DNA from 3 places in the Fusibacter fontis genome. Region 3 is predicted to be linked to each of the others. Evidence: riboswitches for the same ligand, from Rfam matches in the RefSeq annotation. Region 3 holds a riboswitch; each other region holds the start of a gene.
What was found. Region 3 has a riboswitch for cobalamin ahead of ACZ41W_RS03245 (sirohydrochlorin chelatase). Riboswitches for the same ligand answer to the same signal wherever they lie in the genome.
Positions count from the first base shown of each region.

Region 1: another riboswitch for cobalamin. It lies ahead of cobT (nicotinate-nucleotide--dimethylbenzimidazole phosphoribosyltransferase); the one in region 3 lies ahead of ACZ41W_RS03245 (sirohydrochlorin chelatase).
Region 2: another riboswitch for cobalamin. It lies ahead of ACZ41W_RS07660 (ribonucleoside triphosphate reductase); the one in region 3 lies ahead of ACZ41W_RS03245 (sirohydrochlorin chelatase).

Region 1 covers NZ_AP042445.1:3,304,169-3,307,383, reverse strand. The annotation lists gene ACZ41W_RS15005 (pyridoxal phosphate-dependent aminotransferase) at 1-1,028, opposite strand, end outside; cobalamin riboswitch at 1,146-1,317, shown strand; gene cobT (nicotinate-nucleotide--dimethylbenzimidazole phosphoribosyltransferase) at 1,394-2,437, shown strand; gene ACZ41W_RS14995 (glycerophosphodiester phosphodiesterase) at 2,535-3,215, shown strand, end outside.
Region 2 covers NZ_AP042445.1:1,698,272-1,701,486, reverse strand. The annotation lists gene ACZ41W_RS07660 (ribonucleoside triphosphate reductase) at 1-1,541, opposite strand, end outside; cobalamin riboswitch at 1,755-1,921, opposite strand; gene ACZ41W_RS07655 (prolipoprotein diacylglyceryl transferase) at 1,950-2,732, opposite strand; gene ACZ41W_RS07650 (DUF4190 domain-containing protein) at 2,743-3,051, opposite strand.
Region 3 covers NZ_AP042445.1:719,792-723,006, reverse strand. The annotation lists gene ACZ41W_RS03250 (glycerophosphodiester phosphodiesterase family protein) at 1-1,169, shown strand, start outside; cobalamin riboswitch at 1,330-1,513, shown strand; gene ACZ41W_RS03245 (sirohydrochlorin chelatase) at 1,659-2,024, shown strand; gene ACZ41W_RS03240 (precorrin-8X methylmutase) at 2,021-2,653, shown strand; gene cbiD (cobalt-precorrin-5B (C(1))-methyltransferase CbiD) at 2,705-3,215, shown strand, end outside.

The sequences.
Region 1 (3,215 bases), 760 kb from region 3:
GCGACATCGTCTTCTTCGAGTGCTTTTGGGAACAAATAGAATGCACCTTTTGGTTCCACCATTTCAAATCCTAAAGCTTTCAATTTTGAATACAGCACATTTCGTCTGATTTCATAAAGAGAGATGTCAATCGTTTCATCAAGTGAATCCGCGATTACTTTTTGCCAAATAGCTGGTGCATTGACAAAACCCAGTGTGCGATTCGCAAATGCCAAGCCGCCCATAAAAAGTTCCACATCTTCAAATGTACTATTAATTGCAATATAACCAATTCTTTCACCAGCAAGTCCCAATGATTTTGAGAACGAATTGATCATCACTGCATGGTGATAAAAATTAAGGATATTAGGTACTTTAGCATCACCATATATCAAGACTTTGTAAGGTTCATCAGAAATTAAATAAATCTCTCTTCCAAACTCTTTCTCTTTACGTGCTAAAATTTCGCCCATTCCCTTAAGTGTCTGCTCTGAGTAAATAACCCCTGTTGGATTATTTGGCGAATTGATGATGACAACACGCGTTTTATCCGTGATTTGTTCTTCAAAAGTAGTCAAATCAGGCTCAAATGTTTTTTCATCTGTTTTGATGATTTTAGGAATGCCATTATTGTTATTGATATAAAAGAGATACTCTGCAAAGTAAGGGGCAAAAATAACCACTTCATCTCCACGATCAAGAACGGTTCTTAAAAAGACATTGATACCACCCGCAGCGCCAACTGTCATGAGAATATGTTCATGTGTCAGTGGTTTTTGAGCATCTTTATTAATATACTCTGCTACCTTTTGACGGACATCTTTGTAACCTGCGTTGTCCATATAACGGTGGGATCCTTCAAAATCTCCATTAACAAGTTCTTTCAATTTATCAGTTACTGATTTTGGTGGTTCAAAATAAGGATTACCTAAACTATAATCATAGACATTATCTTCACCAAATTGCTCTTTTAGTTTGCCACCTTCAACAAACATCCGTCTAATCCATGAAGCGTTTTTTAAGCCTTCACTGATTTCTTTTGATATCATACTTGCGCCTCCTAAAATATTCTCCAGACCTATTATATCACAAATGCAAATTATTTTGTAAAGATTAAAATTTTTTTAGAAATCCAACTTCAAATTGACAATTTTCATAAGAATCAGTAAAATAAAGGTGTTATAGGTGCCATTTATTTGGAGAATAGGGAATTAGGTTAAAATCCTAAGCGAACCCATCACTGTAAAACGGAGTATTTGCATTTGCCACTGGGAAACTGGGAAGGCGCAAATTACGAAGATGTTAAGCCAGGAGACCTGCCTATGATCGAACGAATGGATGACGGCAAAACCCATTACCCCTAGGGGTAATGGGTTTTATTTTATTTAAAGGCTAATTTTAATTAGGAGGGCTTATGTTTCAACCATCATTAAAAACAATTCAACCCCTTGACGAGACGACGATGCAACAAGCGCGTTGTCGTATTGATCAACTGGTTAAACCGCAAGGTTCACTCGGTCAAATTGAAGAAGTCGCTATTAAACTTGCAGGAATTTATGGGACGATTGAACCCAAAATCGAGAAAAAAGCACTGATTGTGATGTGTGCAGATAATGGCGTTTGCGAAGAAAATATTGCCTCTGCCCCACAAATCGTGACCTTGGTTCAAGCCATCAATATCGCAAAAGGTATCACTGGGGTCGGTGCATTTGCAAAATTGACACAGACAACGGTCTATCCTGTGGATATCGGTATCAACACACCTGACTCGCATCCATTACTCATCAATCATAAAATCATGCCCGGTACACACAATATATCAAAGACACATGCCATGTCTCGAGATCAAGTGATTCAGGCCATTCAGGTTGGTATTAACATGGTAGGGCGTGCGGTTCAAGAAGGACACAATGTCATCGCAACTGGTGAAATGGGCATTGGAAATACAAGTACCTCCACTGCGATTTTATCCATTTTATCTGGAAAAGATCCCGATGAACTCACTGGCGTTGGTGCAAACTTTCCAGTAGAAAAATTATCTCACAAAGCAGCTGTCATCAAACGCTCTTTAACTTGCAAATCCTTTGATACCTCTGACCCTATCGATATTCTCTCTGCAGTTGGCGGTCTGGATATTGCTGGAATCACGGGAATCATGCTGGGTGGAGCACTCTACCGGGTACCCGTAATTATCGATGGGTATATTTCCACCGTTTCGGCACTATTGGCTGAAAAAATCTGTCCAAGCTGTAAATCGTTCTTATTTCCTTCACACGCATCGCTTGAAAAAAGCGCCGCTCTTGCTACAGAACTCTTGGGTATGAAGCCGTTTTTCAACCTCGAACTTCGATTAGGCGAAGGAAGTGGTGCAGTTTTGGCCTTTAACATTCTCGAAGCTGCCTGTGCCATGATCAACGACATGATTACGTTTGAAGAAGCTGGAATCGCAGTTGTATAATTTTATAAACACTTTTGATTGAAATGTACCTTTTTCCTTTTAGAATCATTCATTTCGCGTTATAATTAGAAAAGAAAGAAATACTAGGAGGGAAAATATGACATATATTTTAGGTCATCGAGGTGCCAAAGCCTACTATGCAGAAAATACACTCTTATCGTTTGAAAATGCCATTAACCAAGGCGCAGACGGTATTGAACTCGATATCCATTATTCAAAAGACGGTCAAATCATGGTATTTCATGACTTTACATTAGATAGAATGTGTGGCGTAAAAGGTGCCATTTACGAGAAGACTGCAAAAGAGCTTAAAGATTGCCGTGTTCATTACAAAAATCAATCCGAAGAAATTCCGACACTCGAAGAAGTCCTCATGCTCCTGACGGCACTTCAAGAAAAATTCAATAAAAAACTGCTGTTAAACGTAGAGTTTAAAGCAGGGAGTGATTTTTATCCAAACATTGAACAACGCACTTTAGACCTTTGCTATCGTTATCTACCATCGTCTCAACTGATCTTTTCATCATTTGACCATTACGCGCTAAAGCGCATAAAAGAAATAGATTCAGAGGCTCAAATCGGTTTATTAACCACATGCGCTATGGTGGATCCTTGGGAATATATTCAAAAATTAAAAGCGAACTTTTATCACCCCAATCATTTGACCCTAACTCAATCAAAACTAGATGAATACACTTCACACCAAATCAAATTAAATCCTTACACTGTCAATGATCCAAACTATGCAAAACTTTTTATTAAAAACCACTGTCATGCT
Region 2 (3,215 bases), 980 kb from region 3:
ACCGTTTGAACTATTTTTTTAGCTTGTTGTCCGGTGATGGGTTTCCCTAAAAATACATGGATCACTGTCCCACCTGTAAAGAGAATTTGAATATCATTTTGATGATCAAAAACCTGTTGGATAGACTCGATTTTACCAACGGGGATATGGCAACTATTGGTATAATAGGGCGTTTCATACGTTCCTTGAGTTTTGATATCTGGAAAAATCTGCACATCCTTTTTTGCCAAACGATACGCCGTCGATTCTGCCGGAGTGGCTTCAAGATTATAAAGATTTCCCGTTTCCTCTTGAAAGTCTTTGAGTTTTTCACGCATCCATTCTAATACTTCGATGCTGAGTGCTTTACCTCTTTCGGATAAAATATCTTCCCCTAAGAAATTCTCACACATTTCATTGAGTCCCACGAGTCCAATGGTGCTAAAATGATTGTCAAATCCTCCAACATAAGTAGTAAACGCAGGAATTAGACCGGCATTCAAGACATTTTTTTCTAAAAATGAACGCTTGATTTCAAGACTGTCTTTTGCGAGAATCATATTCTTTTCAATGAGTTTAAATAAAGCTTGCTTGCTATTCGCTTGATAGCCATATCTCGGTAAATTAAGTGTTACGACACCTATGGAACCCGTGCTTTCGCCAGCGCCAAAGAGACCGCCATTTTTGCGTTCAAGTTCCCTTAAGTCAAGGCGCAAACGGCAACACATGCTTCGTGCATCTTCGGGTTTCATCTCGCTATTGAGAAAATTTGCAAAATAGGGATAACCAAATTTTCCTGCCATTTCCCAAAGGAGATCGTTAAGTGCATTGTCAAAATCAAATCGACTATGAATGTTATAAGTTGGAATGGGATACGCAAACGGACGTGAATTGGCATCTCCTTTAATCATCAGTTCATAAAAGGCGCGATTGAATAAATCCATCTCTTTTTGACAGTCCCGGTACGTATAAGACAAACGTTCTTTACCCATATATACGCGTTGATCAATTAAATCAAGAGGAGGCGTTAAATCCAATGTAATATTGCTAAATGCGGGTTCTGCACCTCCGCGCGAGTTGGAATTAATAGAAAAAATGAAATTCTGTAAATTTTGTTTCACTTCATCATAAGTGAGATCATCTTCTTTTATAAAAGGTGCAAGATACGTATCCACAGAACTAAAGGCAACAGCGCCCATAATCTCATTTTGATAAATCGTGATGAGGTTCGATAGCTGATTTAGAATTGAAGCAAAATGCTTTGCAGGAGATGACACGGGAATATTGGGGATGCCTTTGACGCCTTCTTGAATGATGCGTCTAAGTGAGTAACCACAGCAATAAAGCGTGATGCCGCCAAGATCGTGTATATGATAATCGCCCTCAATGTATCCTTTTGAAATTTCCGCCGGATACACATGGCGAAGCCAGTAATCCTTTGATACTTCGCTTGAGAGATGTTTATTGAGTGCCCCATAACAATAAGGTGAGTTTGAATTCTCCTTGACGCGCCAATCTTGCTGATTTAAGTATTCTTCCACAATTCTTTGACTTTCTAGCATATTAAGCCTCCTTGACCAGTTCGTTGATAGATTCAATCATAGATTTAATTCAACACACAAAAAAAGCACTTCCATCCAGTGGAAATGCTTCTGTAATCAAGAGAGTGTCAAGCGAATCATCATTCTGAAAAATCTTTCGAATCATCATTCTGAAAAATCTTTCGAATCATCATTCTGAAAAATCTTTTGATATACTTCAAGACCCCATCCCCGGGTGAGTATGTTTTGTTGGCAGGTCTCCTGACTCGTCTTCATCCGCATGTATCCCTTCCCGGCAGTGCCAGTGGTTTGATACAATTGTTCGACTTACAGTAGTGGGTGCTGTTCAGGCTTATCCTGATTCCCTTTTAACATGTGCGACCAACAAAGGTAGTGCTCTTAAATTGTGTTATCAAACAAATGATAGCACTATATATTGTGGTTTGCAAGAGGCGATTTTTTGATAATGAGCCAAATTCCCACTAACAATAGTCCTAAACTCATCCATTGAGACGTTGAAAAAAGCCACTGAAAGCCTCTTTCTGTATCCCCGCGAAGATACTCTAAATTAAATCGCATCACGCTATAGAGAATGAGGTAAACACCTGCTAAAAACCGAGATGAACGTTCTTTTTTTGCATACACAAATAAAATGAAAAAAATAAACAAGTTGAGAATACTTTCAACTAGTTGAACTGGAAACAATGGAATCCCCGATGGAGCGATGGGCGAATGTGTAAAAATCACATGAAAGGGTCCGTGATATGGAATCCCATAACAACAACCTGCTGCGAAACATCCAAGTCTGCCAATTGCGTGAATGAGCGGAATCGAAGGAAGAATCACAGACATCAGTCGACTAAAAGACACCTTAAACTGTTTCGAATAAATATACGCCATGGCGATGCCACCGATAAGCCCACCGTAGAACACAAAGCCACCAGATAAAATGCCCATTAGGACATCTGGATGCGAGAATAAGAAAGCTCTCTTCACCCAAAGCAAACGGGCATTTACAATTAAATATAAAAGTTTTCCACCAACTGCCAATCCAATCACTCCATAGATGTATGTAAAAAATATATCTTCTTTTAGGATCCCTCTATTTTTACTGAGGTAAAGTGATGCCAGAATACCTAAAATGACACCAATGGTAATCAATAGCCCATAGGTGGCAATATCTTTTCCCAAGACATGTAGCACTGGATACATATGAACCTACTTAGTAGCTTCCTAAGCCTAAACTAGCAATTGCACCTACACAAGCTACGCATGCGATAAATGTTAAAGCAGTTAATACAAGTGCGATGATGTTTAGAACAACACCTGCAGTTGCCATGCCAGATGGGCGTGTTTTCTTAGAATTGATTCCCAAGATCAATCCTACGATAGAAAGAATAAGACCTAATAAAGCACCATAGCCAAAAAAGATTGTAACCAAAGAAACAATACCGAGAACTAACGAAGCAATCGCTTTACCGTCAGCAGGTTGTTGTTGATTTGGTTGAGGTTGATAATTGTTTTGTTCCATATAAATAACCCTCCTAAAATATTATGCGTCTGTATAGACACTTTCATTGTAGCATTTATTGTGGAGAGTTTCTACTAAAATAGTTATATTGTTCTACCAAAATGGAAAAAGATGTAAAATGTTGTCTTTTAAAGCGTCTTAAGTATTTGTTGTTCTGTAGCCAG
Region 3 (3,215 bases):
TCATTCATCAACTTTCAACGCGAGAAGCTTTCAAAAGAAGCTTTAAAATGATTCGAAGACATCAGTTAAAAACACTCATTCATTGGGTTCCAGTGCTATTGATCGTCTTACTTGTTTGGCTTTTTTTAGGCATATGGATGCAGACGATTGCAGAATGGATGAATGTACTCATTCGTTTTGTCGCACTCAAAAAATTAGTCATCTATTTGCTCAGTATTATCGCCTATAGTATACTACTCCTCAGTTTTCCTTTTATCATTACGTATTTGATGTTTTTATTTAGAGCCGTTATGGAAAAAGACCGCGAAGAAATTCCCGTATTCCAATTTCGTTCGAGAAAAGTCAAATGGCCAAAATGGGTTCATGCACTTCATAAAATTACAGGCCTTATTTTGACAATCACGATTATTGTGACTTTTGGAATCAATTATTTATGGATTGAATCCTTTAAAAAATCCGATGTAAAAATTGCCGCTCACAGAGGGAATTCAAGTGACGCACCAGAAAATACTTTATCGAGTGTTCAATCGGCTATTGCCAAGCAAATAGACTACGTTGAAATCGATATTATGCTCACAGAGGATGGAACACTCGTGTTGCACCACGATAAAACATTAAGTCGAACTGCAGGTGCCAATATCGCGATATCAGATTTTCCTTATAGTGTTATTTCATCCTATGATGTTGGATCACATTTTTCGAAAAAGTTTACCGGTGAAAATATTCCAAAACTCGAAGATGTTTTAAAAGCATGCAAAGGACAAATTAAAGTAATCATCGACATAAAAGCAGAAGATCGACTCAATATTCTCATACCCAAACTGATATTTCTCATTGATGCTCTCGATATGGAAAACGAAGTCTACGTTCAGTCGTTTAATACAAAAATACTTGTGATGATTCGCTCCATCAATCCCAACATCAAAATCGGACAAATTCTCTATTATTTTTCGGGGAATTTAGCTGCTCTCGATGTGGATTTTTACACCATTCGTGCAAACATGCTCACGACGGATTTTGTCAAGCGAGCACATTCGCTTGACCGAAAAGTATGGGTATGGACTGTGAATACAGTCGTTGGTCTCAACGAAGTGATGCGATATAACATAGACGGCATCATCACAGATTTCCCTGAGCGTGCTGAAAACGTCAGGAGTTTAGTGAAGTAGAGATTGCGACTCTGCATTTGGCTAAAATCAAAAAATTATCCTTGGCTTTCGAGTAAAACTCCGCCTTGGTTAATAAAAATTGATCAACTTTGAAAAAACTTTGAAAAAACTTTCAGAAAAGAGACTTTTCAAAATAAATTCATTATGATATGATACTTTTAATTGAATATCAGATTATCGGTCCTTTCGATCATACGAAAGGTTAATAGGGAATGAGGTGAAAAACCTCAGCAGCCCCCGCTACTGTAAAGAAGAACGAAATCTCACATGCCACTGATTATTGGGAAGGCGAGAGAGTAGGATGATATCTAAGCCAGGAGACCTGCCATAATTTTTGCAACAAACAAACTTCGGTGGGAGGTTTAATGTAAGATATATTTTTCAAGTATGTAAAATATGATAAGTATATAACTAAACACAACCATCAGGTTGTGTTTTTTTTATGCCATTATTTTTAAACAACAAAATAATTCATTAATGAGGTGAACGATGAATCCATCCGCAATTTTAATACTCGCACACGGAAGTAAAGTTGAAAAAACAAATGAAACCATGGAACAATACATGGATGCTTTAAAAAAATATTCCGGAGAAGTTTTACTTGAAAAAGCCTACCTTCAATTAATGGAACCTTCCATGGAGACAGCTATTGAAACGTTATATCAAAATGGCGTCCGCCAACTAACCATTTTTCCTTTCTTTTTATTTCAAGGGAACCATATTCTTGAAGATATTCCGTCAGTCATTGAAAGTGAAAAACTTAAATATCCAGATTTGAGCATCCAATTTCTATCAAATATAGGGTTTGATGAAACAATTGTGAAACTCATTGCTACAAGAGTTGGTTTGATATGAGTTATATCAAAGATCCGATGAAAATAGAGTCCACTAGCTTTGAAATCATTGAAAACATTATGAAAGATCATGCATGGACATATCCTAATTCACATCATCATATATACAAAAGAGTCATCCATACTTCTGCTGATTTTGATTACCTAGAGAATTTAAAAGTAGATTCATCATTTGTCGAGCAGCTCATAGCACTCACGGGTGAAACTGTGACACTTTACACCGATACACAAATGGCTTTATCAGGTATCAATAAAAAAGCCCTAAACAAATCAAATTGGCAGGTCAAATGCTTTGTTTCATCGGAGGAAGCCCAAGTGATTGCCTCTAGCAAAGGCATTACAAGATCAATGGCTGCGATTGAAATGGCTTTAACTGAACCAGGAAAGAAAGTATTTGTCATTGGAAATGCGCCTACTGCTATTTTTCAACTACTCGAACACTCAAATTTATCAAAATTTGATGTCATCGGAGTCATAGGTGTTCCGGTTGGTTTTGTTGGTGCTGCTGAATCAAAACAGGCACTGTACGAAAGTACGCTACCTTCGATTGTAGCACTTGGTAGAAAAGGTGGTAGCAATGTTGCAGCAGCCATTGTTAACGCTATATTATACGATGCAGTTGGTAGATAAACTTATGTTATAATCCATTAATTTCATCGAAGATATCGAGGTGCATCTGAAGTGGCAAAACAAAACACAATACAAGAAGTCAATCAAAAGCATAATCAATCTCTAAATTTATATGAATTATCTGACCAAGCGGTTAAATTGCGAAAGGGTTTCACAACTGGAAGCTGCGCGACTGCGGCATCGAAAGCGGCTCTCATCATGTTAAGCCAAACAAAGGTGTCTACAATTGATGCGATTGATATCGAGCTCCCAGACGCATCCAAACTTACTGTACCGGTTGCAAAGATTACGCGCAATGATGATGGTTCAGTCACATGTACGATTGTTAAAGATGCCGGTGATGATCACGATGTCACCAATCAACTTGAAATAGAGGCCATAGTGGAATGGACACACACAATGGGCGATATTGATATTCGTGGCGGTAAAGGTGTCGGAATTGTTACAAAATCAGGGCTACAAATACCTATTGGTCATGCGGCAATCAATCCAATTCCGCTGAAGATGATTCGACATAACTTACGCCCATTGCTCGATGGTAAGCAAAGAGTTCGCGTGACTA